DNA from 2 places in the Phenylobacterium parvum genome. Region 2 is predicted to be linked to the other one. Evidence: predicted binding sites of a transcription regulator. Region 2 holds the regulator's gene; the other holds the start of a gene.
What was found. Region 2 encodes HrcA, which represses chaperone genes, less so after heat shock. Its sites were predicted from a motif close to GTTAGCANTCNNNNNNNNNGANTGCTAAC; they were not measured.

Region 1 (15,316 bases), 400 kb from region 2:
GGCCGGACGAAGCGTTCGACGTCCAGCTTCAGGGCGATGTCGCGCTCGGCGTCGATCAGGGCGACGAGGTCCTCGAAGGACTGCAGGACGGGCGCCTGGCGGGCCTCGGCCTGGGGCGCCGACTGCAGGGCGGCCTGGGGCGAGAGGGCCCTCGCCGCCCCGCCGGGGGCCGATCCGCCGCCGGACCCGCTTCCGCCCGAGGGGCCGGAGGCCGGCGTGTCGCCGTTCCGCAGCAGCTTGAGGGCTTCCTCGGGCCCGGGAAGGTCCGCGGCGTGCGCCAGGCGGATCAGGGCCATGTCCGTGGCCGCCGCCGGGTCCGGCGCCCGCCCGACCTCCTCGTGGGCGCGCAGGAGCATCTGCCAGAGGCGGGCCAGGATAGGCGCCGACACCGCGGCTCCGGCCGAGGCGAGGCGGGCCGACTGGTCCTTGGGCAGGGCCAGGGCCTGCGGGCCGACCGCCCGGGCGACCGAGGCGCCGTGAACGTGCTCCATGAGGTCGAGCACCACCTGGGCGGGATCGGCGCCCAGGGCGTAGAGCTGGCGGAAGGCGCTGACGGTGCCGCCGGGGTCGCCCTTCAGGATGAATTCGAACAGGTCCAGGGTCCCGGCCCGGTCGGCCAGGCCCAGCATGTCGCGGATCAGGGCGGCGGGGACGGTCTGGCCGGGCTCGGCCTGGACGATGGCCTGGTCCAGCAGGGACTGGGCGTCGCGCACCGAGCCTTCAGCAGCCCGGGCGATCAGGGTCAGGCCCTCGGCCTCGACCCGCACCCCTTCGGCCTCCAGGATCATCTGCAGGTTGCCGATGAGGTCGGCGGGCTCCACCCGGCGCAGGTCGAACCTCTGGCAGCGGGAGAGGATGGTCACCGGCACCTTGCGGATCTCGGTGGTGGCGAAGATGAACTTGGCGTGCGGCGGGGGCTCCTCGAGGGTCTTCAGCAGGGCGTTGAAGGCTCCCGTGGAGAGCATGTGCACTTCGTCGATGATGTAGACCTTGTAGCGGGCCTCCACCGGGGCGTAGCGCACCCCGTCGAGCAGGTCGCGCATGTCGCCCACGCCGGTCCGACTGGCGGCGTCCAGCTCCAGCACGTCCATGTGCCGGCCCTCGATGATGGCGCGGCAGTGCCGGCCCTCGATGGACAGGTCCAGGCTGGGGGCGTCGATGGAGTCCGTCTGGAAGTTCAGGGCCCGGGCCAACAGCCGGGCCGTGGTGGTCTTGCCCACCCCACGTACGCCGGTGAGCATGAAGGCGTGGGCGATCCGCCCGGCGGCGAAGGCGTTGCGCAGGGTCCGGACCATGGCCTCCTGGCCATAGAGGTCCTCGAAGGTGCGGGGCCGGTACTTGCGGGCGATGACGGTGTAGGCGGCGTTGCCGGTCGGTGCAGTCCCGGGTGCAGGCGCCGCCGAAGACACAGGCGCCGGGGCGGGCGCAGGATCGCCGAACATGTCCGCGGTGTCGGGATCACGCTCCGGCGCATCGGGTTCGGGCGTGAGGTCTTCGTCGGCCATGGTCGCCATTTGGGCTGGGTGGAGACCGGACAACGACCCGGAACGGGACTCGTTACGGCTGCTTCCTTCCGGACCTGACCGGGTTGGCGAGGCGTCCGCCCGTCGCCGATCTCCGCCCCCTATATCGCGGTCCCGAGGCGTGCATGCAAGCGTGTGCAGATCCGCGCCTGTGGGCTAAAAGACGACTCATGCCTCTGAACGCCTTCCAGAACACCTTCGCCGGCAATCCCCTCGACCGCGCCAGCGACCGTCGCAAGGACGCCGCCTGGCTGGCGGAACGCCTCGCCTCCGACCAGTCCCTGGGCATGGTCCTGTGGAACGGCAAGGCCCTGGTGGAGCGGTCCAGCTCGGGCGGGATGCAGATCGCCTACCTTCCCTCCCGGCTGGTCGAGGACCTGTCCGGCGGTCCCGAGCGCCTCCTGTTCATGGGGCTCTGGCAGGACACGGCGGTGTTCGCCGTCGACCTGGAAGGCCCCGCCGACCCCACTGACGGCCCACTGCAGGGGATGGGCCGGTTCGAGGATGCGCGGGCCCTGGCCGCCAGCCTTCCTTCTGGCGAGATCGCCATTGTCGGCACCGCCAAGGGGGTCTTCGAATGGCGCCGCAAGCATCGCCGCTGCTCGGTCTGCGGCGAGGCCACCCACCCCACCGAGGGCGGCTGGAAGCGCGAGTGTTCCTCCTGCAGCGCCGAGCATTTCCCCCGCACGGACCCGGTGGTCATCATGCTGGCCGTGCATGGCGACCGCTGCATGCTGGGCCGCCAGGAAATCTGGCCCGCCGGTATGTTCTCCGCCCTGGCGGGCTTCCTGGAGCCTGGCGAGACAATCGAAGAGGCCTGCGCCCGGGAACTGTTCGAGGAGGCGGGGCTGAGGGCCACCTCGGTACGCTATCACTCCACCCAGCCCTGGCCCTTCCCCAACTCGCTGATGATCGGCCTGATCGCCGAGGTGGACGGCGATGAGGCCCAGCCGGACCAGACCGAGTTGTCCGAGGTGCGCTGGTACACCCGCGCCGAGGCCCGCGCCCTGCTGGCCGGCGAGATCAAGGGCAGCTTCGCCCCCGGCGGTATGGCCATCGCCCACCAGCTGATCCGCGCCTGGGCCGAGGAGGCCTGAGCCCGCCTCACCGGCCTACGCCCGGAGCTTCCACTGGGGGGGCCATCAGCTCCGTAATTCCTCCCCCCAGGGGGAGGTGGACCGCGAAGCGGGACGGAGGGGGTCTGCTGAGCCGCCGTTGACCCCCTCACCCGGCTTCGCCGGGAGCTCCCCCTTGGGGGAGCAATGGCTCCCCAATTCCTCCCCATCAGGGGGAGGTGGACCGCGAAGCGGGCCGGAGGGGGTCTGCTGAGGCGCCGTTGACCCCCTCAGTCAGCTTCGCTGACAGCTCCCCCTTGGGGGAGCAATTGCCTCCTCATTCCTCCCCCAAGGGAGGTGGGACGGAGGGGGGCAACTGCGTCTCCGTAAACCCCTGACCTGTCGCCGCCGGGCGGGCTAGCCGACCTGGGCGCGGTAAGGATCCGCGGGGTAGACCCCGAGGATCTCGAAGCGCTCGGAGAAGAACTGCAGCTCCTCGAAGGCGCGGGCGACGGCCTCGTCCCCGGGCCGACCGTCGATCTCGGAGTAGAAGAAGGTCGCCGTGAAGGCGGCGTTCTCCATGTAGCTCTCGAGCTTGGTCATGTTGACGCCATTGGTCGCAAAGCCGCCCAGCGCCTTGTAGAGGGCGGCGGGCAGGTTGCGGACCCGGAAGACGAAGCTGGTCACGCACTTCACGCCCGGCCCGGGCGCCGGGGCGTCGGCGTCCGCGGTCATGACCAGGAAGCGGGTGGTGTTGTTGTGGGTGTCCTCGATGTCCCTTTCCAGGATGTCGAGGCCGTAGAGGCGCGCGGCCAGGGCCGGGGCGATGGCCGCCCGGTTCGGGTCCGGCCGCTCGGACAACTGGCGGGCGGCCAGGGCGGTGTCGCTGACCGGCTCCCGGGCCAGGCCCAGGCGGGCGATGGTCCCGCGGCACTGGGCGAAGGCGATGGGCATGGAGGCCACCGACTTCAGGTCCTCGACCCGCACGCCGGGATTGGCCATCAGCTGGAAGTGGATGGGCTTGAAGTGCTCGCCGATGATCCGCAGTCCGGAGGACGGCAGGAGGTGATGGACGTCGGCCACGCGGCCGGCGATCGAGTTCTCCACCGGGATCATGCCCAGCCGGCACTCGCCCGCGCGTACCGCCTCGAAGGCCTCCTCGAAGGTGGCGCAGGGGACCGGCTCCATGTCCGGGAAGGCGGCCAGGCAGGCCTCGTGGCTGTTGGCCCCAAGCTCTCCCTGGAAGGCGATCCGGTTGCGGCTCATGCGGGGGCTCCAAGGCGCCGGGCGTGGGCGCGGGCGCGGTCCAGGTCGGCGGGGTTGTCCACCGAGACGGGCGCCTCGTCCAGCACGGCCGACCAGATCGTCATGCCCATCTCCAGGGCCCTCAGCTGTTCAAGCCGCTCGCGGCGCTCCAGCGGCGAGGGCGTGGCGGCGGTGAACCGCTCGAGCGCCGCGCGCCGGTAGCCGTAGATGCCATGGTGGATCCAGACCGGGCCATCGCCGTAGAGGACCGAGCGGGTGAAATAGAGGGCCCGGCCGGATCGTCCGTCCGGGTCCATGGACGCAACCACCTTGGGCATGTCCGGATTGGTCCGGTCCTCCGGCCCCGCCTCTGCGACCATCACAGTCGAGATGTCGGCATGCGGCCGCTGGTCGAGGAGGCCGGCGCAGGCCCGGATCGCCTCTGGGGCGATGAAGGGGATGTCGCCCTGCAGGTTGATCACCACGTCGAAGCGGCCTTCGGGGTCCAGGGCCCCCAGGGCGGCCAGGATGCGGTCTGACCCGGACGGCAGGTCGGGGTCGGTCAGGACAGCGCGCCCTCCGGCCGCCTCGACCGCCTCGACGATCTCTGCGTCTCCCGCCGCCACGGCCACCGGGCCGATGCCGGCGGCCTCGGCCTGCCGCAGGACCCGCACGATCATCGGCAGGCCGCCAATGTCCGCCAGGGGCTTTCCGGGCAGGCGGGTGGCGGCCATTCGGGCGGGGATGAGGAGGATCGGCGTCATGAACCTGAGGCCCGGGGCCATCTGCCCGGTTGCGCAAGCGCCGGTAGCGTGTAAGAGACGCGAACGCAATAAGGGGTCGGGAATCTCCGGTTCCGCAGGGCCTTGAGTCGGCCTTTCTGGTTTTGGGTGGCGGGGCTTCGGTCCCGAAAGAATCGGTTTCGGGACGATGAGCAATCTGACCTTCAACAAGATCGCAGGCGCCGGGCTCGCGACGGTCCTGGCGATCGTCGGCCTTCGGGAAGTCACCACGGGGCTATTCACCGTCGCGGCGCCTGAGAAGCCCGGCTACCTGATCGAGGCGGCCGTGGAGGCCGGCGGCGACGCGCCGGCGGCGGATGTCCTTCCCGACTTCGGGACCGTCCTGCCGGCGGCAGACGTGAAGGCTGGCGAGGCGGTCTTCGCCAAGTGCCAGTCCTGCCACAACGTCGCCAATGGCGGCGCCAACGGGACCGGTCCCAACCTCTGGGGCATTGTCGGCCACAAGCCCGGATCCCACGCCGGTTACGCCTATTCCGCCGCGATGACCGAGTTCGGCGCCAAGCAGGGCGTCTGGGACGACGTGCACCTCTACGAGTTCCTCCGGGCGCCTGCGAAGTACATCTCGGGCACCAAGATGTCCTTCGTCGGCCTGAAGAAGTCCGAGGACCGCGTCAACCTGATCGCGTATCTCCGCGCCCAGGGCGCCACCCTGCCCCTGCCGGCGCCGAATCCGGCGGCTGCGGCTCCCGCGGCTGCGCCCGCCGACGCTGCGGCTCCCGCCGCCGGCGCCGCCCCGGCTGCGGCTGGCGCCGCCCCGGCGGCTACGCCTGCGGCCGCCGCTCCGGCCGCCAAGCCGGCGGCCTGATCCCCGCAGGGCCGGCCTAGCCGGCCTGCGGTCGCGCCCTGTCCAACGGTCGCCGGAAGGCGACGGGCTCGCCGCCGCCCGCGGCGACAATCCTGTCCGTCGCCTCGGCAAGCGGCTCGATGGCCACGGCCATGTGGTGGGCGTTGGCGTGCACCATCCGGACCGCATCCACCATCATGGCGACATGCCCCCGCCAGAAGACCAGGTCTCCCCGCTCGAGGCCCGATGGATCGACGTGTACGCCCAGGGCCTGCTGTAGGTCGGAATCCCTCGGACAGGCCCGCCCGCAGGCCAGGAGCGCCTGCTGGACCAGGCCCGAGCAGTCGAGCCCGCAGCCCTCGCGTCCGCCCCAGAGATAGGCTGCGCCCAGGTGGGCCTCGGCCACCGCCGCAGGATCTCCTGAGAAATCGCCCAGAGGGGCGAGGTGGCTTTCCGGCATCCAGAACCCCGCGTCGCAGAGGGCGAGGCGCCCCTCCCGCGCGGTGACCGTGACCAGGCTGTTCAGGGAGATCGGGCCGGTCGGACGGGACTTGATGCTGGGCCCGTCGAAGCCATAGCTCAGCACAACCTGCACCCGGTGGGTGGGCGGTGGACCCTCGGGCGCCAGGGCGCCGAAGGCGACATGCCCGACATAGCCGTCGCGCACCGACTGGCCCCAGGCGAAGCCGTCGCGGATCTCCAGGACGTCGAACCTCTCGCCCAGCAACAGTTGGTCCAGCTGCTCGGCTTCGGCCCGGGGCTCCCGGCGGATCGCCGTCGACGGGACCGCCGCCTGCATCCGCCGGGGGCGGGCGTAGCGGGCGGCCGGTATCCAGCCCTCCAGGGCCTCGGAGGCGAGGTCTGGCCGGGCCAGGGTCAGGCGAGGGTCGGAGCTCACGCGTAGCGCGCCTTCAGCATGGCGTAGAGGCCCCGGATGGCCTGGACCTCGCCTCCCGCCGGCGATCCCGGCTGGCTGCGCGGGTTCCAGGCGAAGACGTCGAAGTGCGCCCAGGCGCCTTCCGGGGCGAACTTCTGCAGGAAGAGGGCGGCGGTCATGGCTCCCGCCTGGGCCCAGGCGTCGGGATCGTTCTTCAGGTCGGCGATCTCGGAGTCCAGGGACGGCAGGTAGCCCTTCCAGAGGGGCAGGCGCCAGACGGGATCAAAGGCCTTGCGGGCGCCCGCCTCGATGGCGGCGGCCAGGGCCTCGTCATCGGTGAAGAAGGGCGGCAGCTGCGGCCCCAGGGCGACCCGCGCCGCACCCGTCAGGGTGGCCATGTCGAGGGTCAGGTCGGGCGAGAGCTCGCCCGCGCGTGTGAGGGCGTCGGCCAGGATAAGCCGTCCCTCGGCGTCGGTGTTTCCGACCTCGACGCTCAGGCCCTTGCGCGTGGCCAGGACGTCGCCGGGCCTCATGGCGGCCCCGCCGACGGCGTTCTCGACGGCCGGGATGAGGAGGGCCAGGCGGACCGGCAGGCGGGCCTGCATGACCAGGGCGCCGAGGGCCAGGACGTGGGCGGCGCCGCCCATGTCCTTCTTCATCAGCCGCATGCCGGCCGAGGGCTTGAGGTCCAGGCCGCCGGTGTCGAAGACCACCCCCTTGCCCACCAGGGCCAGGACCGGGTGGCCGGGTTCGCCCCAGGTGACCTCGATCATGCGGGGCTCGCGCCCCGGTGCAGCGGCGCGCCCGACCGCGTGGACGCTGGGATAGCCCTGGGACAGGAGGGCCTCGCCAGTCACCACGTCGACCGTGGCCCCAAAGCGGGTCGCAAGGTCGCGGGCGGCGGTCTCCAGCTCGGCGGGGCCGAGGTCGTTGGCGGGCGTGTTGACCAGATCCCGGGCCAGGGCGCAGGCGGCGGCGATGGCCTCGGCCTCGCCGGCGTTGGCCCCCGGGACGGCCAGCTGGGGCGGGGCGGACTCGCGCTTGCGGTAGCGCTCGAACCGATAGAGGCCCAGGGCGAAGGCGATGGCGGCGTCCGTGGGGTCGAGCCCGCCGGGGACGGCCTCCAGGCGGTAGGTCCCCGCCGGAAGTCGGCCGGCCAGGTTCCGGAAGGACAGGACATCCCCGGGCGCGGCGCCGAGGCCCAGGAGCACCCGGGCTGGCTTGCCGTCAGGCCCCGGAACGATGACCGCCTGGCCCGGGCGGGCGCGGAACTCGGTCCCGGCGAGGCCGGCGTCCAGGGGCGGGGCGGACTGTCGCCAGGCGGCGAGGTCGCCCTCGCACAGGCAGGTCACGGGAATTGCGGCGTCGTCGGTCCCAGAAGGAAGGTCATTGGCCATGGTCAGCACTCCACCTGCGCCGCCCCGGCGCATGGGGGATCATTTGGGCCAAAGCCGGGGTCGCCGCAACGGGGCGACGTCGCGGATCAGTGCGATGCGGCGCGGAGATCAGGCGGGATGTTGGGCGCCGGCTGGCGGGCGGGCGAAAGGCTCGCCGCCGCAAGGAGCATGGCCGCGATCAGGGCGGCGACGACCCCATATTCGAAGACGGGCGCGGATGCCTCCTCACGGAGCACCCTGGCGAGCAACCTGGACATTCTGTTCTCCCGTGACACGGGAGGGCGGGAGTCCCCACGCCCCGGCTGAGCCTTTCGGCTTCCCCGTACACTCGTGGTTACTCTTCGCTCATCGAGCTTAATGGAAAGTAAACGTGAGAAGGGCCGCGAGGGTCTGTCGACTTTAACTTAGGTTTACAAACATGGTTAACAGTAATCGGGGCTGACCTCCCTGAAGTCAGGCCTCGATCGACTTGCCGCCGCCCCGGACGAAGCCCAGCCCCGCCAATCCTGCAACGAGGAGGATGATCACCGTGGCGAATCCGCCCTGCTGGGTCTTGGTCAGGTTGGTCCCGAAGTTCACCATCATGGGCCCCAGCCATCCTGTCGCGACGCCGGACAGGGCGTAGACCCCGAAGAAGGCCCCGGTCTTTTCCGGCGGGGTGAGGCGGGTCAGCATGGTCCGGGCCGAGGCGTACTGGGCCGTGATGAAGACGGCGTTCACGAACCCGATCAGCAGGAAGATGACCTCGGGCAGGGTCCGGAAGACGGGGCCGTCCCAGACCGGCGCATGCGCGGAGGGGTCGTAGCTCCACAGGTAGAGGATCCGGGTCGGCGACATGCCCAGCATGGCGACAATGCCGAGGATCGACATGAAGATCGCGATCCTGAGGGCGTTCTTCGGGCCGAAGGCGGCGTCCATCCACCGTCCGACAAAACCCCCGAGCACGGCCAGGATGGACAGGAGGATGCCGTAGAAGAGCATCTCGAGGGCCTGCCACTTCATCACGCCCACGGCGTAGACCCCGGCGTAGATCAGGATGGCGTTCATGCCGTCGACAAAGGCCATGCGGCTGGCGAGGTAGATGGCGGCGTCCCTGTAGTTGCGGACGGTGGCGAGCATCTCCCAGAGCTGGCGAGCCCCGTTCCGGAAGGCCCGCAGGACGGGAATTCCTGTGCGCGGCGCGTCTGGCGTGAAGAGGAAGAGGGGCAGGGCGCCAATGGCGAAGATGCCCGCCGCCATGAGGACGACGATCCGCTCGTGCTCGTGGGCGGCGGTGTCCAGGCCGAAGAGCGGCGCCTTGGGCACCCAGGCCCAGTCGACCCGGCCAGGCAGGGCGAAGGCCCAGGCGGTGAAGCCCAGGGCCAGGACGGAGAAGGCGTTGCCCAGGGCGAGGGCCAGGCCAGAGGCCTTGTGCGCCGCCTTCATGCCCGCCGCCCGGATCAGCAGGGAATTGTGCAGGACTTCCGAGAAGGCGAACCCCAGCCCGATCAGGGTGATGAGCAGCATGGTCATGGTGACCGACAGCCCCGACCCGTCCGGCCTGGCCCACCAGAGAGCCGCCATCATCGGGACCATGGCGGCGACCACCAGGCCCAGCCAGATCTTGCGGCCGCCGAGCTGGTCGATGGAGGCCCCCAGGAAGGGCGCTGTGGCCATGATGATCCAGCCCGAATACTGGCTCCACTGCGAGATCACCGCCTGGCCCTTCACCGGGTCGCCGATCATCACCGAGGCGATGTAGGGCGCGAAGATGTAGATGGTGACCAGGACGACATAGGGGTTTCGGGCGCCCTCGAAGAAAGACCAGGCGACCGCCCCGCGGGTCATGCGCCCGTCGCCAGCCAGTTCGGCGGCGATGGGGGAATCGACGATGGCGCCCAGCCCGTGGGCCTCGCCGGCTGGCAGATTTGCGGACACGGCGCTTCCCCCCTTCGCCAGCGTCTGGTGCGCCGGCTGTCGGCGGAGCCTACTCCAACCGGGACGCTTGTGGAGTCGGAAAGCAGGGCGCCGACCCGGACTCGACTCCCCGCCGGACCGGTTGGAAGATGCGCCTTTCAGAAAAACATTAGGGAGACGCACCATGGGACTTCTGGACGGAAAGGTGGCCATCATCACCGGCGCCGGCGGCGGGCTTGGAGAGGCCTATGCCCGGCTCTTCGCCCGTGAAGGGGCCGCCGTGGTGGTCAATGACCTGGGCGGTTCCCGCGACGGCTCGGGCGACGGCTCGGTCAGCGCGGCGCAGAAGGTGGTCAACGACATCCTGGCCGAAGGCGGCCGCGCCGTGGCCAATGGCGACGACGTGTCGACCCTGGCGGGCGGGGAGAACATCCTGAAGACCGCCCTCGACGCCTTTGGACAGGTCGACATCCTGGTCTGCAATGCGGGCATCCTGCGCGACAAGACCTTCGCCAACACGACGGAGGCCGACTGGGACCTGGTGGTCAAGGTGCACCTGAAGGGCACCTACTGCTGCACCATGCCGGTCTGGAAGTGGCTGAAGGACAACGGGCGTCCCGGGACCATCGTCATGACCAGCTCGACCTCGGGCCTCTACGGCAACTTCGGCCAGTCGAACTATGGGGCGGCCAAGGCGGGCATCTATGGCTTCATGCGCGTCCTGGCCATCGAGGGGCGCAAGTACGGCATCCGGGTCATGGGCCTGGCGCCGGGCGCCTTCACCCGTATGACCTCCGACCTGCCCGGACGGGCCGGCCGCGAGCCGGATCCGCTGAGCCTGCCGGAGAATGTGGCGCCGGGCGTGCTCTACATGGTCTCGGACCTGGCCGCTGACCACACCGGCAAGGTGCTGGGCGTCTCCTCCCGCGGGGTACGCGAGATCAAGATGCTGGAGACCGAAGGCTTCCAGCCCGGCCGGCCCTACACCGCCCAGGAAGTGGCCGAGAACGCCGAAAAGGTCTTCTTCGCCGAAAGCCAGACCCGGACCGCGCCAGTCCGCTGATCCTGCGCCGCCGCCTTCAGGCCCCGGGCCCGAAGGCGGCGAGCCGGCGGTCCAGCCCCTCGCGTACGGCGGGCCAGTCCGGGGCGATGATGGAATAGACGGCCGTGCTGCGCCGCCGGCCTGTCCAGACGACCCGGTCCCACCGCTGGACGCCCTCGAAGGTCGCCCCCAGCTTGAGCACCGCCGCCCGGGACCTGGCGTTGATCTCATCGACGTGGAACTGGACCCGGACAAAGCCGGCGGCGAAGGCTTCCTCCAGGAGGAGGCGCTTGGCGGAGGGATTGACGTGCCCGCCCCTCGCCTGTGGGGCGTAGTAGGTGAGGCCGATCTCGAGGGCGGCGTTGGCCCGGTCGATCTTCAGGAAGCCGGTGACGCCGACGCAGCGCGTGTCCGACATCACTGCGAAATGACGCGCCGCGCCTGAGTCCCTGTCCGCGATCCGCTTGCCGTTCCAGAACCGATCGAAGTTCTCGCCGTAGAGGGAGAGCGAATACTGCGTCTCCCAGATCTCGGGATCGGCGGCGCAGGCGGCCCTCAAGGGCTCCCTGTGCGCCTCGGACAGGGGCTCGAGGGTGACGAAGGCGTTGGCGAGGGGGCGATGGGGAAAGTCCGGGACCATACCCCTTTTCTGGCCCGCCCCGGACGAATTGGCCAGCCTGGCTTGAGCCAGATCAAGGACGCGCGGGGGCCGGGCCGGGACCTTCCGGGGCGCGCAGCCCCCGGCGACCCGGAGGGCGCCTCAAGGAAGGTCGACCGTCATGGATTTCGAGTACTCCCCCCGCCAGAAGGAACTCATCCGCCGCGTCAGCGACTTCATGGATGCGCACATCCATCCCGCCGTCCCCGTCTATGAGGCCCAGCAGGCCGAGGGCGATCCCTGGAAGGTCATCCCCGTCGTCGAGGACCTGAAGGCCAGGGCCCGCGCCGCCGGGCTCTGGAACATGTTCATGCCGCCGGACTCCGGCCACCCGCACGTGGACGACACCTTCGTCTTCGAGGGCGTCCAGCTGTCGAACCTCGAGTACGCCCCCATCGCCGAGATCATGGGGCGGGTGGGCTTCGCCTCGGAGGTCTTCAACTGCTCGGCGCCGGACACCGGCAACATGGAGGTCCTGAACCGCTTCGGGACCCGCGAGCAGAAGGACCTTTGGCTGTCGCCCCTGATGCGCGGCGAGATCCGCTCGGCCTTCCTGATGACCGAGCCCCTGGTGGCCTCCTCGGACGCCACCAACATCGAGACCCGCATCGACCGGGATGGCGACCACTATGTCATCAATGGCCGCAAGTGGTGGTCCTCGGGCGTGGGCGACCCCCGGTGCAAGGTCGCCATCGTGATGGGCAAGACCAATTCCGAGGCCGCCCTTCACGCCCAGCAGTCGCAGGTGCTGGTCCCCATGGATACGCCCGGGATCAAGGTCCTGCGCATGCTGCCGGTGTTCGGCTACGACGACGCCCCGCACGGCCACGCCGAGGTCCTGCTGGAGAATGTCCGGGTGCCGGTGGAGGACTCCCTCGTGCTGGGCGAGGGGCGCGGCTTCGAGATCAGCCAGGCCCGGCTGGGCCCCGGCCGCATCCATCACTGCATGCGCACCATCGGCGCGGCGGAGGTCGCCCTGGAGAAGATGTGCCGGCGGCTCATGACCCGGAAGGCCTTCGGCAAGTACATCTCCGAGCACTCGGTCTGGGAGGAGCGGATCGCCCGCGCCCGCATCGACATCGAGATGACCCGCCTGCTCTGCCTGAAGGCCGCGGACATGATGGACAAGGCAGGCAACAAGGTGGCCCGGATGGAGATCGCCATGATCAAGGTCCAGGCGCCGACCATGGCGATCAAGGTCATCGACGACGCCATCCAGGCCCATGGCGGCGGCGGGGTCACCAGCGACTTCGGCCTCGCCAAGGCCTACGCCAGCCAGCGCACCCTGCGCCTGGCCGACGGGCCCGACGAGGTGCACAACCGCACCATCGCCCGCATGGAGCTGGCGAAATACGGCGACCTGCAGATGAAGATCCGCGCCGAGCGCGACGCCGAGCGGGTTCCCGTGGGCATGCGCTGAGGACCCAAAGAAAAGGGGCGGCCCCGGCGGGCCGCCCCGGTTCGTGGGAAAGGGTCCTGGTGGCCCTATTTCGTCGGGTACGCGCCCTCGGCGGAACAGACCTGGCGCATCAGGGCCGCATCGTCGGACCCGTCCGCCTTCTTGGCGGCTTCGCCCCTCCAGCCAGAGGCGATCTCGAGCGGCTTCTTCGGCGAATAGCTGCCCATGGGGATCAGGTTCCTGGCCTTGCAGTCGAGGGCGTAGACAAAGCCCACGCCATCGGCGGCGCCTGGGGCGGATGGGCCCATGCGGGGCGTCGCGCCGACCTTGCCGATGGCGGTCATCACCACGATCCGGCCCGAGGCGGCGTCGCGGTAGGAATAGTCGCGGTCAAAGGACCACTGGAGCCCCTTGTCGGTCGGCTCGGTATAGGGCGTCCAGGTCTCCGCCACGGCGGGCAGGGCGAAGGCGAGGGCCGACAGGGCGGCGATCACGGGGGCGCGGCGCATGGGCGTTTCCTTGTTGTGGCGTCACAGCTGAAGGGGACCTTAGCCGCCGCCGTCGCCCCGGTCCAACCGGAACTGAGGGCCCTTTCGGGGGGCGCGGCGCTTGACTCCGCCAGTCCCCATCCCTAACTCCCCGACGCGTTAGCACTCGGAGGCGACGGCTGCCAAAGGCGGCGCCGCCCCCGGGAGTTCCAGCAACACTCGTCCTAAATGGAGAGACCAAGACATGGCGTTTCGTCCCCTCGGTGACCGCGTCCTCGTGAAGCGCGTCGAAGAAGAACAGAAGACCAAGGGCGGGATCATCATCCCCGACACCGCCAAGGAGAAGCCGCAGGAAGGCGAAGTCATCGCCGTCGGCCCCGGCGCCCGTGATGACTCTGGCAAGGTGCAGCCCCTCGACCTGAAGAAGGGCGACCGCATCCTGTTCGGCAAGTGGTCCGGCACCGAGGTCAAGGTCGACGGCCAGGACCTGCTGATCATGAAGGAAAGCGACGTCCTGGGCGTGATCGAATAGATCCCCCGACCGCCTTTCCAGACCCCACAATCCCTTTCTGAAAGAGTAAGCCAATGGCTGCCAAAGACGTCTATTTCGGTTCCGACGCCCGCGACAGGATGCTGCGCGGCGTGAACACCCTCGCCAACGCCGTGAAGGTGACCCTGGGCCCCAAGGGCCGCAACGTGGTCATCGAGAAGTCCTTCGGCGCGCCCCGCTCCACCAAGGACGGCGTGTCCGTCGCCAAGGAAATCGAGCTGTCTGACCGCTTCGAGAACCTCGGCGCCCAGCTGATCCGTGAAGTCGCCTCCAAGACCAACGACAAGGCCGGCGACGGCACCACCACCGCCACCGTCCTGGCCCAGGCCATCGTGGTCGAGGGCATGAAGTCGGTCGCCGCGGGCATGAACCCGATGGACCTGAAGCGCGGCGTCGACAAGGCCGTGGCCAAGGTGGTCGAGTCCATCCGCGAGTCCTCGCGCAAGGTCACCACCAACGCCGAGATCGCCCAGGTCGGCACCATCTCCGCCAACGGCGACACTGAGGTTGGCGAGATGATCGCCAAGGCCATGGACAAGGTCGGCAATGAAGGCGTGATCACGGTCGAAGAGGCCAAGACCGCCGAGACCGAGCTCGACGTCGTCGAGGGGATGCAGTTCGACCGCGGCTACCTGTCGCCGTACTTCATCACCAACGCCGACAAGATGGAGGCTGAACTCGACGAGCCCCTGATCCTGCTCTTCGAGAAGAAGCTGACCTCCCTCCAGCCCCTGCTGCCGGTCCTCGAGGCCGTCGTGCAGTCCGGCCGTCCCCTGCTGATCATCGCCGAGGACGTCGAGGGCGAGGCCCTGGCCACCCTGGTGGTCAACAAGCTCCGCGGCGGCCTGCGGGTCGCGGCCGTCAAGGCCCCGGGCTTCGGCGACCGCCGCAAGGCCATGCTCGAGGACATCGCCATCCTGACCGGCGGTGAGCTGATCTCCGAGGACCTCGGCATCAAGCTTGAGAACGTGACCCTCGAAATGCTGGGCCGCGCCAAGAAGGTGTCGATCACCAAGGACGACACCACCATCGTCGACGGCGCCGGCGCCAAGGACGGCATCGAGGCCCGCATCGGCCAGATCAAGCGCCAGATCGAGGACACCACCTCGGACTACGACAAGGAAAAGCTGCAGGAGCGGCTGGCCAAGCTGGCCGGCGGCGTCGCCGTGATCCGCGTCGGCGGCTCGACCGAAGTCGAGGTGAAGGAAAAGAAGGACCGCGTCGATGACGCCCTCAACGCGACCCGCGCGGCCGTGGAAGAAGGCATCGTCCCCGGCGGCGGCGTGGCCCTGCTGAAGGCCTCCAAGGCCCTCGACGGCCTGAAGGGTGACAACGACGACCAGGAGGCCGGTGTCGCCATCGTGCGTCGCGCCCTCCAGGCCCCGATCCGGCAGATCTCCGAGAACGCCGGCGTCGAAGGCTCGATCGTGGTCGGCAAGGTGCTCGAGAACAGCTCGCCCACCTTCGGCTTCAACGCCCAGACCGAAGAGTACGTGGACATGGTGAAGGCCGGCGTCATCGACCCGGCCAAGGTGGTTCGCACCGCCCTGCAGGACGCCGCCTCGGTGGCCGGCCTGCTGATCACCACGGAAGCCGCCA
Region 2 (15,316 bases):
GGGGTTCTGGGCGGCGACCAGCTGGAACCGGGCCGGATAGCGCACGTGCCCGGCGGCCCGGGCGACGGTGATCTCGCCGGTCTCAAGAGGCTGGCGCAGGGAGTCCAGGGCCTGGGCGCTGAACTCCGGCAACTCGTCCAGGAACAGCACGCCATTGTGCGCCAGGGAGGCCTCCCCCGGGCGGATGCGCGCGCCGCCGCCGGTCAGGGCCGCCATGGTCGCCGAGTGGTGCGGCGCGCGGAAGGGCCGGGCCCGGGTCAGCTCGCCCCGGGCGATCAGGCCGGCCACCGAGTGGACCATGGAGGTCTCGAGCAGCTCGGCGGCGGACAGGGGCGGCAACAGGCCGGGCAGGCGGGCGGCCATCATCGACTTGCCCGCCCCGGGCGGCCCGGTCAGCAGCAGGTTGTGGCCCCCGGCGGCGGCGATCTCCAGGGCCCGCCGGGCGGTCTCCTGGCCGCGCACCTCGCTCAGGTCGGGGGCGGGCGCGCCTTCGGTCAGGGCGCCCGGTTCCGGGGGCGAGAGCGCCTGGGTTCCGCGGAAGTGGTTGACCAGGGCCACCAGGCTGGGCGGCGCCAGCACCGGGGTCGATCCCGCCCATGCGGCTTCCGGCCCGCTGGCCTCGGGGCAGATCAGGCCCAGCCCGAGGCCGCCCGCCGCCACCGCCGCCGGCAGGGCGCCGGCCGAGGCGGTGATCCGCCCGTCGAGGGACAACTCGCCCATGGCCGCCCAGCCCTCCAGGGCGTCGGGCGGGATCACCCCCATGGCCGCCATCACGGCCAGGGCGATGGGCAGGTCATAGTGGCTGCCCTCCTTGGGCAGGTCGGCGGGGGCCAGGTTGCAGATGATCCGGCGGCCCGGCATGGCCAGGCCTAGGCCGGCGAAGGCGGCCCGCACGCGCTCGCGGCTCTCGGCCACGGCCTTGTCGCCCAGTCCCACCAGGACGAACTTCTGCTCGCCGGCGGTCAGCTGGACCTCGACCTCGACGGGTCGGGCCTCGACGCCCAGGAAGGCCAGGGTGGTGACGCGGGCGGCCATGAGCGCTCCTTGCGCTGCGCCCCGGTCCCCAACGGCAGACAAGCATGACGCCCGCCGCCTCGCAAGAACAAATACGGAACCGAAGGCGGCTCAGCCGCCGGCGCGCTTCGTCTCGATCACGTCCCAGAGCGCGGTGATGGCGTCGATGCCCGACAGGCGCTTCAGGGCGCGCGCGCCGGTGGGGGAGGTGACGTTGATCTCGGTCAGGTAGTCGCCGATCACGTCGACGCCGACGAACAGGAGGCCCCGGGCCCTCAGCTGCGGGCCGATGATGGCGCAGAGCTCCAGGTCCCTGGCGGTCAGCTCCACGGCGTCGGCCCGGCCGCCCACGGCCAGGTTCGAGCGGATCTGCCCGGGCGCCGGCACGCGGTTGATGGCGCCGACGGGCTCGCCGTCCACCAGCAGGATGCGCTTGTCCCCCTTGGTCACCGCCGGGATGAACTTCTGGGCGATCACCGGCTCGCGGCCGATCATCCGGTGCAGGTCCAGGAGGGCGTCAAGGTTGGGGTCGTCCGCCAGCAGGCGGGCCACGCCCGAGCCGCCGCCGCCGTAGAGGGGCTTGAGCACGATGTCCCCATGCCGGGCGCGGAAGTCGTAGAGGGCCTCGACATCCGAAGTGATCAGGGTCGGCGGCTGCACCCCCGGGAAGGTGGTGACGTACAGTTTCTCCGGGGCGTTACGCACCTCGGCCGGGTTGTTCACCACCAGGGTCTTGGGGTGGATGGCGTCCAGGAAGTGGGTGGTGGTGATGTAGGCCATGTCGAAGGGCGGGTCCTGGCGCAGCAGGACCACGTCGGCCTCTGAAAGGTCGCGCTGTTCCCATGGACCGAAGGCGGCGTGCTCGTCCTGGACGTCCTTCACCCGGACGGACCGGCCGCGGGCCATCAGGCGTCCGCCTTCCAGGGCCAGGCGGTCCGGCGTGTAGACGAAGAGGTCGTGGCCCCGGTCCTGGGCCTCCAGCATCATCGCGAAGGTGGAGTCTCCCTGGATGCGGATATGCTCCAGCGGGTCCATCTGGACGGCGACGTTCAGCTTCATGGCGGGCTCCCTCTCCGGGGGCCTTCTAGCACGGCCCGCCCGCTGCGCGTCAAAGCCCCGCCCCTTACTGCCCCGCCCAGGCGTCGGCCAGGTGGCGGGGGCGACGCCCGGGGGCCAGGGCCACCAGGTCCAGGCGCACGGTCCGGCCGGCGAGGTCCGGCCTGCGGGCGGCCAGGGTCCGCCCCGCCCGCCTCAGCCGGTCCCTCTGGTCGGGACCCACGGCTTCCAGCGCCGCCTCCAGGCTGGCGCGGGACTTGACCTCCACCACCGCCAGGACGGGTCCGCGCAGGGCCAGGATGTCGATCTCGGCCTGGGGGGTCTTCAACCGGAAGCCCAGGATCCGCCAGCCCTTCAGCATGAGCCAGGCCAGGGCCACCCACTCGGCCCGGCGGCCGCCGGACCGGGCCAGGGCCCCCAGCCTGCGCCGCCAGGGCCGGGCCGCCGCCTTCATCCGGCGCCCTTCAGGTCCAGGGCCCGGCGATAGAGCTCGCGCCGGGGCAGGCCCAGGGCCCGGGCGACTTCCGAGGCCGCCTCGCCGGGTGAAAGGCGCGTCAGGGCCTCGGCCAGGGCCGCGTCGGCGTCGTCCGCCGTGGCGGCTTCCTCGCGGCCGGGGGCGATCACGATCACCACCTCGCCCAAGGGATGGTCCAGCGCCGGGTCGGCGGCCAGGGCGTCCAGGGGCCCGCGCACCAGGGTCTCGTGCAGCTTGGTCAGTTCGCGCGCGACGGCGGCGGGGCGGGGCCCCAGCACCTCGGCCATGTCTGTCAGGCTCGCCTTCAGCCGGCTGCCGCCCTCGAACAGGATGAGGGTGGCGCGGACCCCCGCCAGCTCGGCCAGCTCCCGCCGGCGGGCGGCGGACTTCGGCGACAGGAAGCCGGCGAAGAGGAAGCGTTCGGCGGGCAGACCCGAGACCGTCAGGGCCGCCAGGGCCGCCGAGGGGCCGGGCGCGGCGAAGACGGGCAGGCCCCGGGCGATGGCCTCCCGGACCAGGGGAAAGCCCGGGTCCGAGACCAGGGGGGTGCCGGCGTCGGAGGCGAGGGCCACCCGCCCGCCCTGCTCCAGCAGGGCCAGGGCCCGGGGCGCCGTGCGCCCGCCCGCGTGCTCGTCATACCGGGCCATGGGCTTCGACAGGCCGTAGGCTGCGAGAAGCTTGCCCGTCACCCGGGTGTCCTCGGCCAGGACCAGGTCGGCCGCCGACAGGATGTCCAGGGCCCGCAGGGTGATGTCCCTCAGGTTCCCGATGGGAGTCGCCACCAGGTAGAGGCCGGGCGCCAGGGGGGCGTCGGACAGGGGCGGCGGCGGGGGTCTGCGGCTCATGGCCCAGCCTTCGCGGCATTATGCGGCCAATGCAAGGCGCCCGTATCAGCGGGCCAGCAGGCGCTCCAGCACGGCGTCGAGCAGGCGGCGGCCGTATGCGGTGACTCTCAGCCGGTCCGGGTCGGCGGCCAGAAGGCCCGCTTCGGCCAGGTCGCGCACCTCGGGGTGTCCGGGCGACAGGCCAAGGACGGACAGCTCCCGGAAAGGGACGCCCTCGGCCAGCCGCAGGCCGGAGAGGACCCGCTCCACGGCGGCCTCTGGCGCCGGGAGGACCTCGGCCTCCCCCTCGCCCTCGCCCCGGGCGACGGCGGCGATGTAGTCGGCGGGACGTGCTGCGCAGACCTGCCCCCGCCGCACCCCGTCCAGTGTGAGCCGCCCGTGCGCCCCCGGCCCGACGCCCAGCCAGTCGCCGCCCCGCCAGTAGGTCAGGTTGTGCCGGGACCGGTCGGCGGGGGTGCGGGCGTGGTTGGAAACCTCGTAGGCCTCGAAGCCTGCGGCGGACAGCCGGTCCTGCGTCACGTCCCAAAGGTCCGCGGCGCCGGAATCGTCGGGCGGGACCAGCCGCCCGCGGCGCACCGCCCGCTCGAAGGCCGTCCCCGGCTCGATGGTCAGCTGGTAGGGCGAGACATGGCCGGCGCCCAGGTCGAGGGCCGCATCCAGCTCCGCCGCCCAGGCCTGCGGCGTCTGGCCAGGCCGGGCGTAGATCAAGTCGATGGAGACCCTGGAAAAGACCGCCAGGGCCGCCTCCGTCGCCCGCCGTCCGGCCGCCGCATCGTGGTTGCGGCCCAGCTGGACCAGGGCCTCGTCCTCCAGGGACTGCAGGCCCAGGGACAGGCGGTTGACCCCGGCGTCAGCCAGGGCGGCGAACCGCCCGGCCTCGGCGTCCGTCGGGTTCGCTTCCAGGCTCACCTCAAGGTCCGGGCTGGCCTCCCAGCGCCGCCGGCAGGCCTCGATGACCTCCGCCACGGCCTCGGGCGGCATCAGCGAGGGCGTGCCGCCGCCAAGGAAGATCGAGCCCAGCCGCCGCGGCCCCGTGGTCGCGGCCCGCCGGGCCAGGTCGTCGACGATCGCCCGGGCCAGCTCGGCCGCCTCGCCGGGACGCCTGTCACGGTGGACGTTGAAGTCACAGTAGGGGCAGATCCGGGCGCAGTAGGGCCAGTGGACGTAGACGCCAAAGCCCGCCGCGTCGGGGTCGGGGGTCAAGCCAGGGCCGCCTTCAGGCGTGAAAAGGCCCGGGCCCGGTGGCTCATGGCGTCCTTGGCGGCGGGATCCATCTCGCCGAAGGTCAGGTCGTGGCCATCGGGCCGGAAGATGGGGTCGTAGCCGAAGCCCCGGTCGCCCCGGGGCGGAAAGACCAGGTCGCCGTCGATCCGGCCCTCGGCCACCACCGCCAGGTCGTCAGGCCAGGCCAGGGCCAGGGCGCAGGTGAAATAGGCGCGCGGGCTGTCCGCGCCGCGCTCGGCCAGTTCCCGCTCGATCCGCGCCATGGCGGGGGCGAAGTCCTTGCCCGGGCCGGCCCAGCGGGCCGACAGGACGCCCGGCGCCCCGTCCAGTCCCGCGACGGACAGGCCGGAATCGTCCGCCAGGGCGGGCAGGCCGCTGGCCATGGCCGCCGCGCGGGCCTTCAGGAGGGCGTTGCCGGTGAAGGTCGCTTCGGTCTCCTCGGGCTCGGAGAGGCCCAGCTCGCCGGCGGTGACCAGCCGGTAGCGGCCCTCGAGGATCTCGGCCAGCTCCCGGGCCTTGCCCGGATTGTGGGTCGCCACCACCAGGCGCGCCCCGGCCTCAAGTCTGATCGCCATGCTGAACTCCGCGGCCCATCCGGCCCTTACGACAATTTAACGCGAATGACGCCGCTTTCGCGACATAAGGGCGCTGACGGCGGAACGGAACCGGGGGGTCACGACATGCCGACCATGCGAGCCCTCGGCCCGGGCTCCCTCTCTAGCCTGCTCAAGGCGGTCCTCGACCTGGCCCGCCTCCTGCTTCTCGTCCTTCTGGCGATCCTTGCGGCGGGCCTGCTCTACGGGGTCCTTGCGGCCTTCAACCCGGACATGCCCTTTGGGGACCGCGTTCGGTTCGAGGGCCTGGACAGGATCCAGGCCTGGGCGGTGGTCCTGGCCAGGATGCTCACCGCCACCTTGTTCGTTGCAGGCGTCCTTGTGATCGTGAGTCGCCTGCGCGAGGTCTTCGCCACCCTGAAGGCCGGCGATCCCTTCCACCCCGACAACGTCACCCGGCTGAGGGTGGTGGCCGCAGGCCTGGCCGGCCTGGAGCTGGTCCGCTACGCGGTCTGGCTCCTGGGAGCCCTTCTGCCGCCACAGGCGGCGCCTGAAAGACCCAACCTGTCCCTGACCGCCTGGTTCTCGATCCTCGTGGTCATCGTCCTGGCCGAGGTTTTCCGGGAGGGGGCCCGATTGCGGCGCGAGGCGGAGCTGACCATCTGATGCCCGTCCGGTTCCACCTCGACCGACTGCTCGTGGAGCGCCGCATGTCCCTCGTCGAACTGGCCGACCGGACGGGCCTTTCCGCCGCCAACCTGGCCATCCTCAAGGCGGGTGACGCCCAGGCCCTGAGGTTCTCGACCCTCGAGGCCCTTTGCCGGGAACTGGCCTGCCAGCCCGGCGACATCCTGACCTGGGAGCCCTGACCCCGCGTCAGGTGTCGCCGCATTGCAACATGAGGGGTTCCAGGGCCCCCGGAGCCTTGCGCTGCCGGGCATACAGGCCTATGTGCACCGCAACATTTATTGCATTGCACAAGGAGCTCGCCATGGCCCACGTCCTGGACATCCGCGACATCCACGTCTTCGACGGCCTGCTGCGTCGCCTGGAGGCCATCCTCGATGGCCTGATGATGCCGTTCGCCGAGGAAATCGGCCGCCTGTCGCCGGCCGCCTTCCGGCACCTACTGAACGCCCGCTTCTGATCGCGGTCCGCGCCGGCCGCCGCTGTCTCTCCCGACGGGGGTCCGGCGCCGGGAACGGGCGGCCCTGAGGGGTCGCCCGTCTCCCTAGCGGGTTCAGGCCGCGGCCGCCGCCCGCTGGAGGGCGAAAAGCTCTCCGATCCCCTTCTCGGCCAGGCCGAACAGGGCCTCGAATTCGGCCCGGGTGAAGCCCCGCTTCTCGCCGGTGGCCTGGATCTCCACGATATCCCCCGCCCCTGTCAGGACGAAGTTGGCGTCGGCCTCGGCGTTGGAATCCTCCTCGTATTCAAGGTCCAGCACAGGGACGCCCTGGCAGACCCCGCAGGACACCGCCGCCACCTGGTCGAGCAGGGGCGAGCGGGCGATCATCCCCTCCTGAACCAGCAGGTCGGTGGCCTGGCGAAGGGCCACCCAGGCGCCGGTGATGGCCGCCGTCCGCGTGCCGCCATCCGCCTGGATCACGTCGCAGTCCAGGGAGATCTGGCGCTCGCCCAGGGCGGCCATGTCCACCACGGCCCGCAGGGAGCGCCCGATCAGGCGCTGGATCTCCTGGGTCCGTCCCGACTGCTTGCCCTCTGAGGCCTCCCGCCGGCCGCGGGTGTGGGTGGCCCTGGGCAGCATGCCGTACTCGGCCGTCACCCAGCCCTGGCCGCGCCCGCGAAGGAAGGGCGGAACCCGCTCCTCGACGCTGGCGGTCACCAGGACCCGGGTGTGCCCGAAGGCGACCAGGCAGGAGCCCTCGGCATAGCGGTTCACCCCGGTCTCCAGGGTCACGGTCCTCAGGCTGTCGGCGGCGCGGTCAAAGGGACGCTTGGCGGTCATGGGTCGGGCAGGCTCCGGCGAAGGGTGAAGCGGTCCCGGCGCCTTGCGCCGGCGGGGTGGGTGCTTATCCTGTAACCTCGGGCCTGCGTCCATGCCCGACCGGAAACAGGACTCCCCCGAACGTGACCGGCCAGTTCCTCCCGCGGGGTCCGACCCTCGCCGAACTCGACAACCGCGCCCGCGAAATCTTCCGCCGGGTCGTAGAGACCTATCTCGAGACCGGCGAGCCCGTGGGGTCGCGCACCCTGTCCCGGGGCGGCGTCCAGCTGTCCCCCGCCTCCATCCGCAACACCATGCAGGACCTTACGGAGCTGGGTCTGCTCGGCGCTCCGCACATCAGCGCCGGCCGCCTGCCGACCCATGCGGGCCTCCGGCTCTTCGTCGACGGCCTGATGGAGGTGGGCGATGTCGGCGACAGCGAGCGCCGGGAGATCGAACAGCGGCTGGCCGGCCGCGGCCGGTCCTTCGAAGACATGCTGAACGAGGCCTCGTCCCTCCTCTCCGGCCTGGCGGGCGGCGCCGGCATCGTCGTGGCCCCCATGCGCGAGGCCGGCGTCAAGCACGTGGAGTTCGTCGCCCTGGGCGTCGACCAGGCCCTGGCCGTGGTGGTGTTCGAGGACGGCGCCGTCGAGAACCGGCTGATGCAGCTGGCCGCCGGGGTCACGCCCTCGTCCCTCCAGGAGGCGTCGAACTTCCTCAACGTCCGGATGCGCGGCAAGACCCTGGCCGAGGCCGGACAGGACATCCGCTCCGAGCTCGACCACGCCCGGCGCCAGCTGGATGTCGCCGCCGCCCGCCTCGTCGAGGAGGGGCTGGCGGTCTGGGGCGGCGGCGAGGGGCGTGACCGCGCCCTGATCGTCCGCGGCCGCGCCAACCTCCTGGCCGACCGCGAAACCCTCGAGGACCTCGAGCGGGTGCGGATGCTGTTTGACGACCTGGAGCAGAAGGAACAGCTGATCGGCCTTCTGGACGGGGTGCGCGAGGCCCAGGGCGTGCGCATCTTCATCGGCGCCGAGACGCGCCTTTTCTCGCTTTCCGGTTCCGCGGTCATTGCGGCGCCCTATATGTCGGGCCAGAAGAAGCTGCTTGGAGCCATCGGCGTGATCGGCCCAACGCGGCTGAACTATGCGCGGGTCATTCCCCTGGTCGACTACACCGCCAGGGTCCTGTCCCAGATGGCCGGCGTCTGAGGCCGGGGCCTGTCCCCGGCGCGTGAAGACACGGGCCCGGCGGCCCGGTCCAGAGAGGTTGAGTGAGACATGTCCGAGGATCCCCAGTCCCCCGAAGAGGCGCCGTCGGAGGCGCAGGCCGGCGCCGATGGCGAGGTCGATGGCCCATCCGCCCTCGAGGCCGAGGTCGCGGCGCTCAAGGAACAGGTGCTGCGCTACGCCGCGGACGCCGAGAACATCCGTCGCAGGGCCGAGCGCGAGACCAACGACGCACGGGCCTACGCCATCCAGAAGTTCGCCAGGGACCTGCTGGGGGTGGCTGACACCCTGGGCCGGGCCCTGACAGCCCCGCCCGCCGGCGAGGACGCGGGTGTGCGCAACTTCGTGGTCGGCGTCGAGATGACCCAGAAGGCCCTTCTCGCGGCCTTCGAGTCCAACGGACTGAAGTCGGTGGAGCCGTCTGCAGGGGACCGTTTCGACCCGCACCTGCACCAGGCGATGATGGAGCAGGAGAGCCCTGACCTCGCCCCCGGTGCGGTAATCCAGTGCCTGCAGCCCGGCTACGAACTGCTGGGCCGTCTTGTGCGCCCGGCCATGGTCGTGGTCGCCTCGCGGGGTTCCGGCGGCGCCGCGCCCGGCGGAGAGGGTCCGGGCGGCCGCCTGGATACCCGCGCCTGACTCCGGCCCCCTTTCCCAAGCCCGACAAATGATTAAAGTCGGGAATCCACCCCACGGGACGGAGACGGCTCCGCCGCCGCCGTCCCCGGCCCACACCGGACCCGACTGATGAAGCTGACGATCGAGCGCGCCGCACTGCTGAAAGCCCTGGGACACGTCCAGAGCGCGGTGGAGCGCCGGAACACCATCCCGATCCTCTCCAACGTGCTGCTGTCCGCCGAGCGCGGCCGCCTCAGCTTCTCGGCCACCGACCTCGACATGGAGATCGTCGACGAGGCCGAGGCGCGGGTCGAGCAGGCCGGGCAGGTCACGGCGCCCGCCCACACCCTCTACGAGATCGTCCGCAAGCTGCCCGAGGGCGCCGAGGTCACCCTGGCCTGGACCGGCGAGGACCCGCGCCTGTCCGTCTCTGCGGGCCGCTCGCGGTTCAGCCTTCCGGTCCTGCCGGCCGGCGACTTCCCCGTCATGTCCTCCGACGGCCTGTCCGGCCGTGTGGCCGTGGACGTGAACGACCTTATCCGCCTGATCGACCGCACCCGCTTCGCCATCTCCACCGAGGAGACGCGCTACTACCTGAACGGTCTCTACCTCCACACGGTCACCGAGGGCGGGATCCCCCGCCTGCGCGCCGTCGCCACCGACGGCCACCGCCTGGCCCTCGCCGAGATGCCGGCCCCCGAAGGCTCGGTGGGCGCCCCGGGCGTCATCGTGCCCCGCAAGACCATCGGCGAGGCCCGCCGCCTGCTGGACGACGCCGGCGAGAGCGTCGACCTGGCCGTCAGCCCCCAGAAGGTGCGCTTCGACTTCGGCGCCGCGGCCCTGACCTCCAAGGTCATCGACGGCAGCTTCCCTGACTACGCCCGCGTCATTCCCCGGGACAACAACCGGGTCATGATGGTTGACAACCAGCTCTTCGCCCGGGCCGTCGACCGGGTCGCCACCATTTCGGCCGAGAAGAGCCGGTCGGTGCGCATGGCCATCGAGCCGGGCCGGATGACCCTGACGGTCCGCAACATGGAGGCGGGCCAGGCGGTCGAGGAGCTCGAAGTCGACTACGACGGCGAGGCCTTCGAGCTGTCCTTCAACGCCCGCTACCTGCTGGACGTGACGGACCAGATCAGCGCCGAGCAGGCCGAGTTCCGTTTCGGCGGTCCGAACGACCCGGCCCTGGTGCTGGATCCCACGGACCCGGACGTCCGCTACGTCCTCATGCCCCTGCGCGTCTGACGCACCGATCGACCCTCACCCCGGCCTCCCGAAGCGGCTATAGACTGGGGCCGTGCGCTCGGTCCTGACACGCCTGTCCCTGACGGATTTCCGCTCCTACGAGCGGGCGGACATCCCGCTGGATGGCCGGATGGTGGTGCTGACCGGTCCGAACGGGGCCGGCAAGACCAACATCCTGGAGGCCGTATCCCTGCTCTCGCCAGGCCGGGGCCTGCGCAACGCCGCCCTGCCGGAGATCGGGCGCCGCGCGCCGGACGAGACCGCCGGCCGGGCCTGGGCGGTCTCGGCCCTCCTGGAAGTGAGCGGCGAGCCGGTCCGCATCGGGGTCGGCGTCGAGACCGCCGGCGCCGCGCGCCGCGCCGTGCGCCTGGAGGGTGAGGCCGTTCCTCCCGCCCGGCTCACCGACCTGGTCCGGCCCGCCTGGCTGACCCCCGCCCAGGACCGCCTCTTCCTCGAGGCGGCCGGAGAGCGCCGCCGGTTCCTGGACCGCCTGGTCTTCGCCGCCGAACCCGCCCACGCCGCCCACGCCCAGGCCTACGAGAAGGCCCTGCGCGAACGCCTGCGCCTGCTGACCGACGGTCCGGCGGACGGCGTCTGGCTGGACGCCCTCGAGCAGCGCCTGGCCCTCAGCGGCGCCCGGCTGGCGGAGGCGCGGGCCCGCACCCTCGCCGTTCTCCAGGCCGAGATCGACGCCCGGGGAGACCGACCCTTCCCGCAGGCCCGGATCGCCCCCCTGGGCGAGTGGGAGAAGCGCGCGGCGGGGGGCGAGTCCGGCGCGGCCCTCGAGCAGGCCCTGGCCGCCGCCCTGGCCGCCGCCCGGGGGCGGGACGGGACGGCCGGGCGGTCCCTGACCGGCCCGCACCGGGGGGATCTCTCCGTCATCCACGCCGAGCGCGGCCGGCCCGCCGCCGAATGCTCGACGGGCGAACAGAAGGCCCTGGTCCTCAACCTCGTCCTGGCCCAGGCGGCGCGTCTTTCCCGTGCCGAATCAGCGCCGGCGCCTGTATTGTTGCTGGATGAAGTTGCAGCGCACCTGGACCGCCGCCGGCGGGCCGCGCTGTTCGACGAAATCGAGGCGCTCGGGCTTCAGGCCTTCCTGACCGGCACGGACGACCCTCTCTTCGAGGAGCTTGCGGGCCGCGCCCTCAGGCTCCGGGTCGAGGGCTCCCGGCTGGCTGTTGCGGACACCCCATGACCGACGAATCCCAGACCCCGAACGAAACCCCAGTGGAAGCCCCAGTGGAAACCCCTGAAGAAGCCGCCGCCGCCTATGGCGCGGAGTCGATCAAGGTCCTCAAGGGGCTCGACGCCGTCCGCAAACGGCCGGGCATGTACATCGGAGACACCGATGACGGCTCGGGCCTGCACCACATGGTCTACGAGGTGGTGGACAACGCCATCGACGAGGCCCTGGCCGGCCACGCCTCCCGCGTCGAGGTGATCCTCAACGCCGACGGGTCCTGCACCGTCACCGATGACGGCCGCGGCATTCCCACCGACATCCACGAGGGCGAGGGGGTCTCGGCGGCCGAGGTCATCATGACCCAACTCCACGCCGGCGGGAAATTCGACCAGAACGCCTACAAGGTCTCCGGCGGCCTGCACGGCGTGGGCGTGTCTGTGGTCAACGCCCTTTCCGACTGGCTGAAGCTCAAAGTCCACAGGGGCGGCCGCGCCCACGAGATGACGTTCCGCCGAGGCGACGCCGTCTCGCCCCTGGTGATTACGGGCGCCTCACCCCTGCGCGAGTCGGGCGAGCCCCTGACGGGCACGGAGGTCACCTTCCTGCCCTCGCGGGAGACCTTCGCCTTCATCGAGTTCGACCGCCGCACGCTGGAGCACCGCCTGCGCGAACTCGCCTTCCTCAATTCCGGGGTCCACATCCGCCTGCGTGACAACCGCGAGGCCGAGCCCTGGGAAGAGATCATGCACTACGAGGGCGGGGTGGAGGCCTTCGTGCGCCACCTCGACAAGGCCAAGTCCCCCCTCATGAAGGAACCCGTCGTGGTGCGGGGCCGTCGCGACAGCGTCGAGATCGACCTCGCCCTGTGGTGGAACGAAAGCTACCACGAGAACGTCCTCTGCTTCACCAACAACATCCCGCAGAGGGACGGCGGCACCCACCTGGCGGCCTTCCGCTCGGCCCTCACCCGGATCATCTCGGGCTATGCCGAAACCAGCGGCGCCGCCAAGCGCGAGAAGGTCAGCCTGTCCGGCGAGGACGCCCGCGAGGGCCTGACCTGCGTGCTGTCGGTCAAGGTGCCGGACCCCAAGTTCTCGTCCCAGACCAAGGACAAGCTGGTCTCGTCAGAGGTCCGTCCAGCCGTCGAGGGCCTGGTGGGCGAAGGCCTGGCCAACTGGTTCGAGGAACATCCCGTCGAGGCGCGGATGATCGTCCAGAAGATCGCCGAGGCCGCCGCGGCCCGGGAGGCCGCCCGCAAGGCCCGTGAACTCACCCGGCGCAAGTCGGCCCTCGACATCACCTCCCTGCCCGGCAAGCTCGCCGACTGCCAGGAGAAGGACCCCGCCAAGTCCGAGATCTTCCTGGTCGAGGGGGATTCCGCCGGCGGCTCGGCCAAGCAGGCCCGAAACCGCGAGAACCAGGCCGTCCTGCCCCTGCGCGGCAAGATCCTCAATGTCGAGCGCGCCCGGTTCGACCGGATGCTGGGCTCCGACCAGATCGGCACCCTGATCACCGCCCTCGGCGCCGGCATCGGGCGCGACGACTTCAACATCGAGAAGATCCGTTACCACAAGATCGTGATCATGACGGACGCCGACGTCGACGGCGCCCACATCCGCACGCTGCTGCTGACCTTCTTCTACCGGCAGATGCCCGAGGTGATCGAGCGGGGCTACCTCTACATCGCCCAGCCGCCGCTCTACAAAGCCGCCAAGGGCCGCTCCTCCCGCTACCTCAAGGACGATACTGAGCTGGAGGCCTACCTCACCGAAGAGGGCGTGGACGGGGCGACCCTCGACCTCGCCTCCGGCGAGCGCCTGACCGGCCAGGACCTCCTGAACCTCGTCCAGGCCTCACGGGCGGCCCGGGCCAATATCGAGCGCCTCACCGCCCGGGCGCCAGCCTTCGCCATCGAGCAGGCGGCCCTGGCCGGCCTGTTCGGCGAGGAGGGCGATCCCGCCGCCGCCGCGCGGCGTCTCGACCTCTATGCCGAGGAGGGTGACGGCCCCTGGTCCGGAGAGACCGCGCCGGCGGGCGGCTTCGCCTTTTCCCGCCGCCGCCGCGGCGTGACCGAGCGGGTGGTCCTGGACGATCTCCTGATCGCCGCCGCCGACGCCCGGCGCCTGGCCGAGCGCGCCCTGGCCCTGTCCGAGCCCTTCTCCGGGACGGCCACCTTCACCCGACGGGACCGCACGACCCGGGTCCGCGGGCCCCTCGACCTGACCGCCGCCATCATGGAGGCCGGCCGCCGGGGCCTGACCATCCAGCGCTACAAGGGCCTGGGCGAGATGAACCCCGAGCAGCTCTGGGAGACGACCCTCGACGCCGAGGCCCGCACCCTCCTCCAGGTCCGGGTCGCCCATGCCGACGACGCGGACGACATGTTCACCCGCCTGATGGGGGACCTCGTCGAGCCGCGCCGGGAGTTCATCCAGGAGAACGCCCTCGACGCCGAGGTCGACGTCTGATCAGTCGCCCTCCGCCCAGCGGGGGGCCTTTGCGAAGTCCGCCGCGCGGAACGGCGTCTCGTTGAAGATGTAGGGGTAGTAGAACCGCCGGATCCGCTCGTGGAAGGCCCGGATCCGGTCCTGGTAGGCAAGCTGGGCCGCCAGGTCCGTTCCCGCTATCCGGTGCAGGGCCGTCTGCACCCCCACCGCCGGGAGGACGAGGCCGACCCTGCCCGTCCAGGCGTCCCGTGACTCAAGCCCCCGCCGGTAGGCTCGGACCGGGTCGGCCACGCTCAGGTCCCCGAGGTGCTGGAAGGCGTAGTACCACTTCCAGTGGAATCCCGAGGTGACTGGCGGCGTGTCCCGCCATTCCGGATGGACCTTGAAGAAGGCGCCAAGGGTGGCGTCCTTTGGTTTGTCCCAGCCGGCGTGGACGGCCTCGCGCTGGGCGAGGGTCAACTCGACCCCCTGCCGGACCGGATTGGCGCGGTTGATGGCGATGTGCGCCAGGGCCGGCAGGACCAGGCTCAGGATGACCCAGGTCGCCGCCAGGACAGCGCCATTGGCCACCGAGCTGCGTCCGAGGGCGCCGACGCCCAGGCAGACCAGGGACCAGAACAGCAGATAGAGGCCCGCGACGCCCAGCATCGACAGGACTGCGACGGCCTGCGCCCCGGACGCTGCGGCGCCGGCGACAAAGGGTGCGGCCACGGCGACGAAGACCAGGCCCAGCCGGAGGCCCGCCCGACGGGTCCAGAGCCCTGCCCGCCCCCCCGCCGCCTGAAGGGCCTGGAGTCTCCCCGCCTCCCGCTCTCCCGAGATCAGGTCATGCAGCAGGACAACGAGGATCAAGGGGGCCAGGAAGGTCAGCACAAAGGCCCAGTCGAAGCGTCCGGGCAGGGCGAGCTCCGCATTGTAGTTCTCGCCTTCATGGATCTGGCTCTCGAGGGCCAGGGCGCGGACCCGAAGCACATAGGGCGCCACGTCGCGTTGCCCGAGGGCGGCGAAGGCGAGGGCGGAGGGCCGGTCCCAGGTCGCATGGAAGGTGTAGTAGGCGGCGTTTCCCGCGTCGCCGTCCCGGGCGACCCAGGCCGCCACAGCGGCCTCCTCCGCCGCCTGGAGGGGCTGGATCCGGGCGATGGTCTCGGTCTGGCGGCGGATCTCGGAAATCCCGGCGCCGACGCTGACGGTGGACAAGATGGCGAGCAGGGCCAGCGTGGGGAGCGCCAGCTTCTGGCGCAGGAAGAGTCGCAGCTCCTGTCCCAGACGGGTCATGCGCCTGCCCTTCCCAACCGCCGACTGGCCGTCCAGGCCAGGCCCCCCGCAATGGCCATCCAGGCGCCCAGAAGCAGCAGTCCCGGGGTCGCAGCCCCCAGGGCCTCTGTGGTGGAGGCCGGCCGGTAGACGAAGTCCGGCGTCTGGCTCCAGGCGCCGGGGTCAATCCGGACCCGGCGGCCCGCCTCCGGGTCGCTGTTGCG

Region 1: the regulator HrcA is predicted to act here: its motif matches at 13,326-13,354, upstream of groES (co-chaperone GroES).

What each region holds. Positions count from the first base shown of each region.
Region 1 is NZ_CP029479.1:2,445,366-2,460,681, reverse strand. Features, by position in the region: gene HYN04_RS11490 (DNA polymerase III subunit gamma/tau) at 1-1,505, opposite strand, end outside; RNA gene ffs (signal recognition particle sRNA small type) at 1,522-1,620, opposite strand; gene nudC (NAD(+) diphosphatase) at 1,694-2,620, shown strand; gene HYN04_RS11475 (prephenate dehydratase) at 2,996-3,844, opposite strand; gene HYN04_RS11470 (3-deoxy-manno-octulosonate cytidylyltransferase) at 3,841-4,587, opposite strand; gene HYN04_RS11465 (c-type cytochrome) at 4,754-5,431, shown strand; gene HYN04_RS11460 (C40 family peptidase) at 5,448-6,308, opposite strand; gene HYN04_RS11455 (leucyl aminopeptidase family protein) at 6,305-7,684, opposite strand; gene HYN04_RS13520 (hypothetical protein) at 7,771-7,941, opposite strand; gene HYN04_RS11450 (MFS transporter) at 8,138-9,601, opposite strand; gene HYN04_RS11445 (SDR family NAD(P)-dependent oxidoreductase) at 9,765-10,643, shown strand; gene HYN04_RS11440 (GNAT family N-acetyltransferase) at 10,660-11,262, opposite strand; gene HYN04_RS11435 (acyl-CoA dehydrogenase family protein) at 11,402-12,700, shown strand; gene HYN04_RS11430 (hypothetical protein) at 12,766-13,188, opposite strand; gene groES (co-chaperone GroES) at 13,412-13,699, shown strand; gene groL (chaperonin GroEL) at 13,753-15,316, shown strand, end outside.
Region 2 is NZ_CP029479.1:18,489-33,804, forward strand. Features, by position in the region: gene HYN04_RS00080 (YifB family Mg chelatase-like AAA ATPase) at 1-1,035, opposite strand, end outside; gene gshB (glutathione synthase) at 1,126-2,073, opposite strand; gene HYN04_RS00090 (YraN family protein) at 2,138-2,524, opposite strand; gene rsmI (16S rRNA (cytidine(1402)-2'-O)-methyltransferase) at 2,521-3,390, opposite strand; gene hemW (radical SAM family heme chaperone HemW) at 3,436-4,593, opposite strand; gene rdgB (RdgB/HAM1 family non-canonical purine NTP pyrophosphatase) at 4,590-5,189, opposite strand; gene HYN04_RS00110 (DUF2975 domain-containing protein) at 5,304-5,834, shown strand; gene HYN04_RS00115 (helix-turn-helix domain-containing protein) at 5,834-6,037, shown strand; gene HYN04_RS13350 (hypothetical protein) at 6,160-6,315, shown strand; gene rph (ribonuclease PH) at 6,409-7,134, opposite strand; gene hrcA (heat-inducible transcriptional repressor HrcA) at 7,257-8,324, shown strand; gene grpE (nucleotide exchange factor GrpE) at 8,394-8,981, shown strand; gene dnaN (DNA polymerase III subunit beta) at 9,090-10,208, shown strand; gene recF (DNA replication/repair protein RecF) at 10,261-11,403, shown strand; gene gyrB (DNA topoisomerase (ATP-hydrolyzing) subunit B) at 11,400-13,859, shown strand; gene HYN04_RS00150 (DUF3526 domain-containing protein) at 13,860-15,113, opposite strand; gene HYN04_RS00155 (ABC transporter permease) at 15,110-15,316, opposite strand, start outside.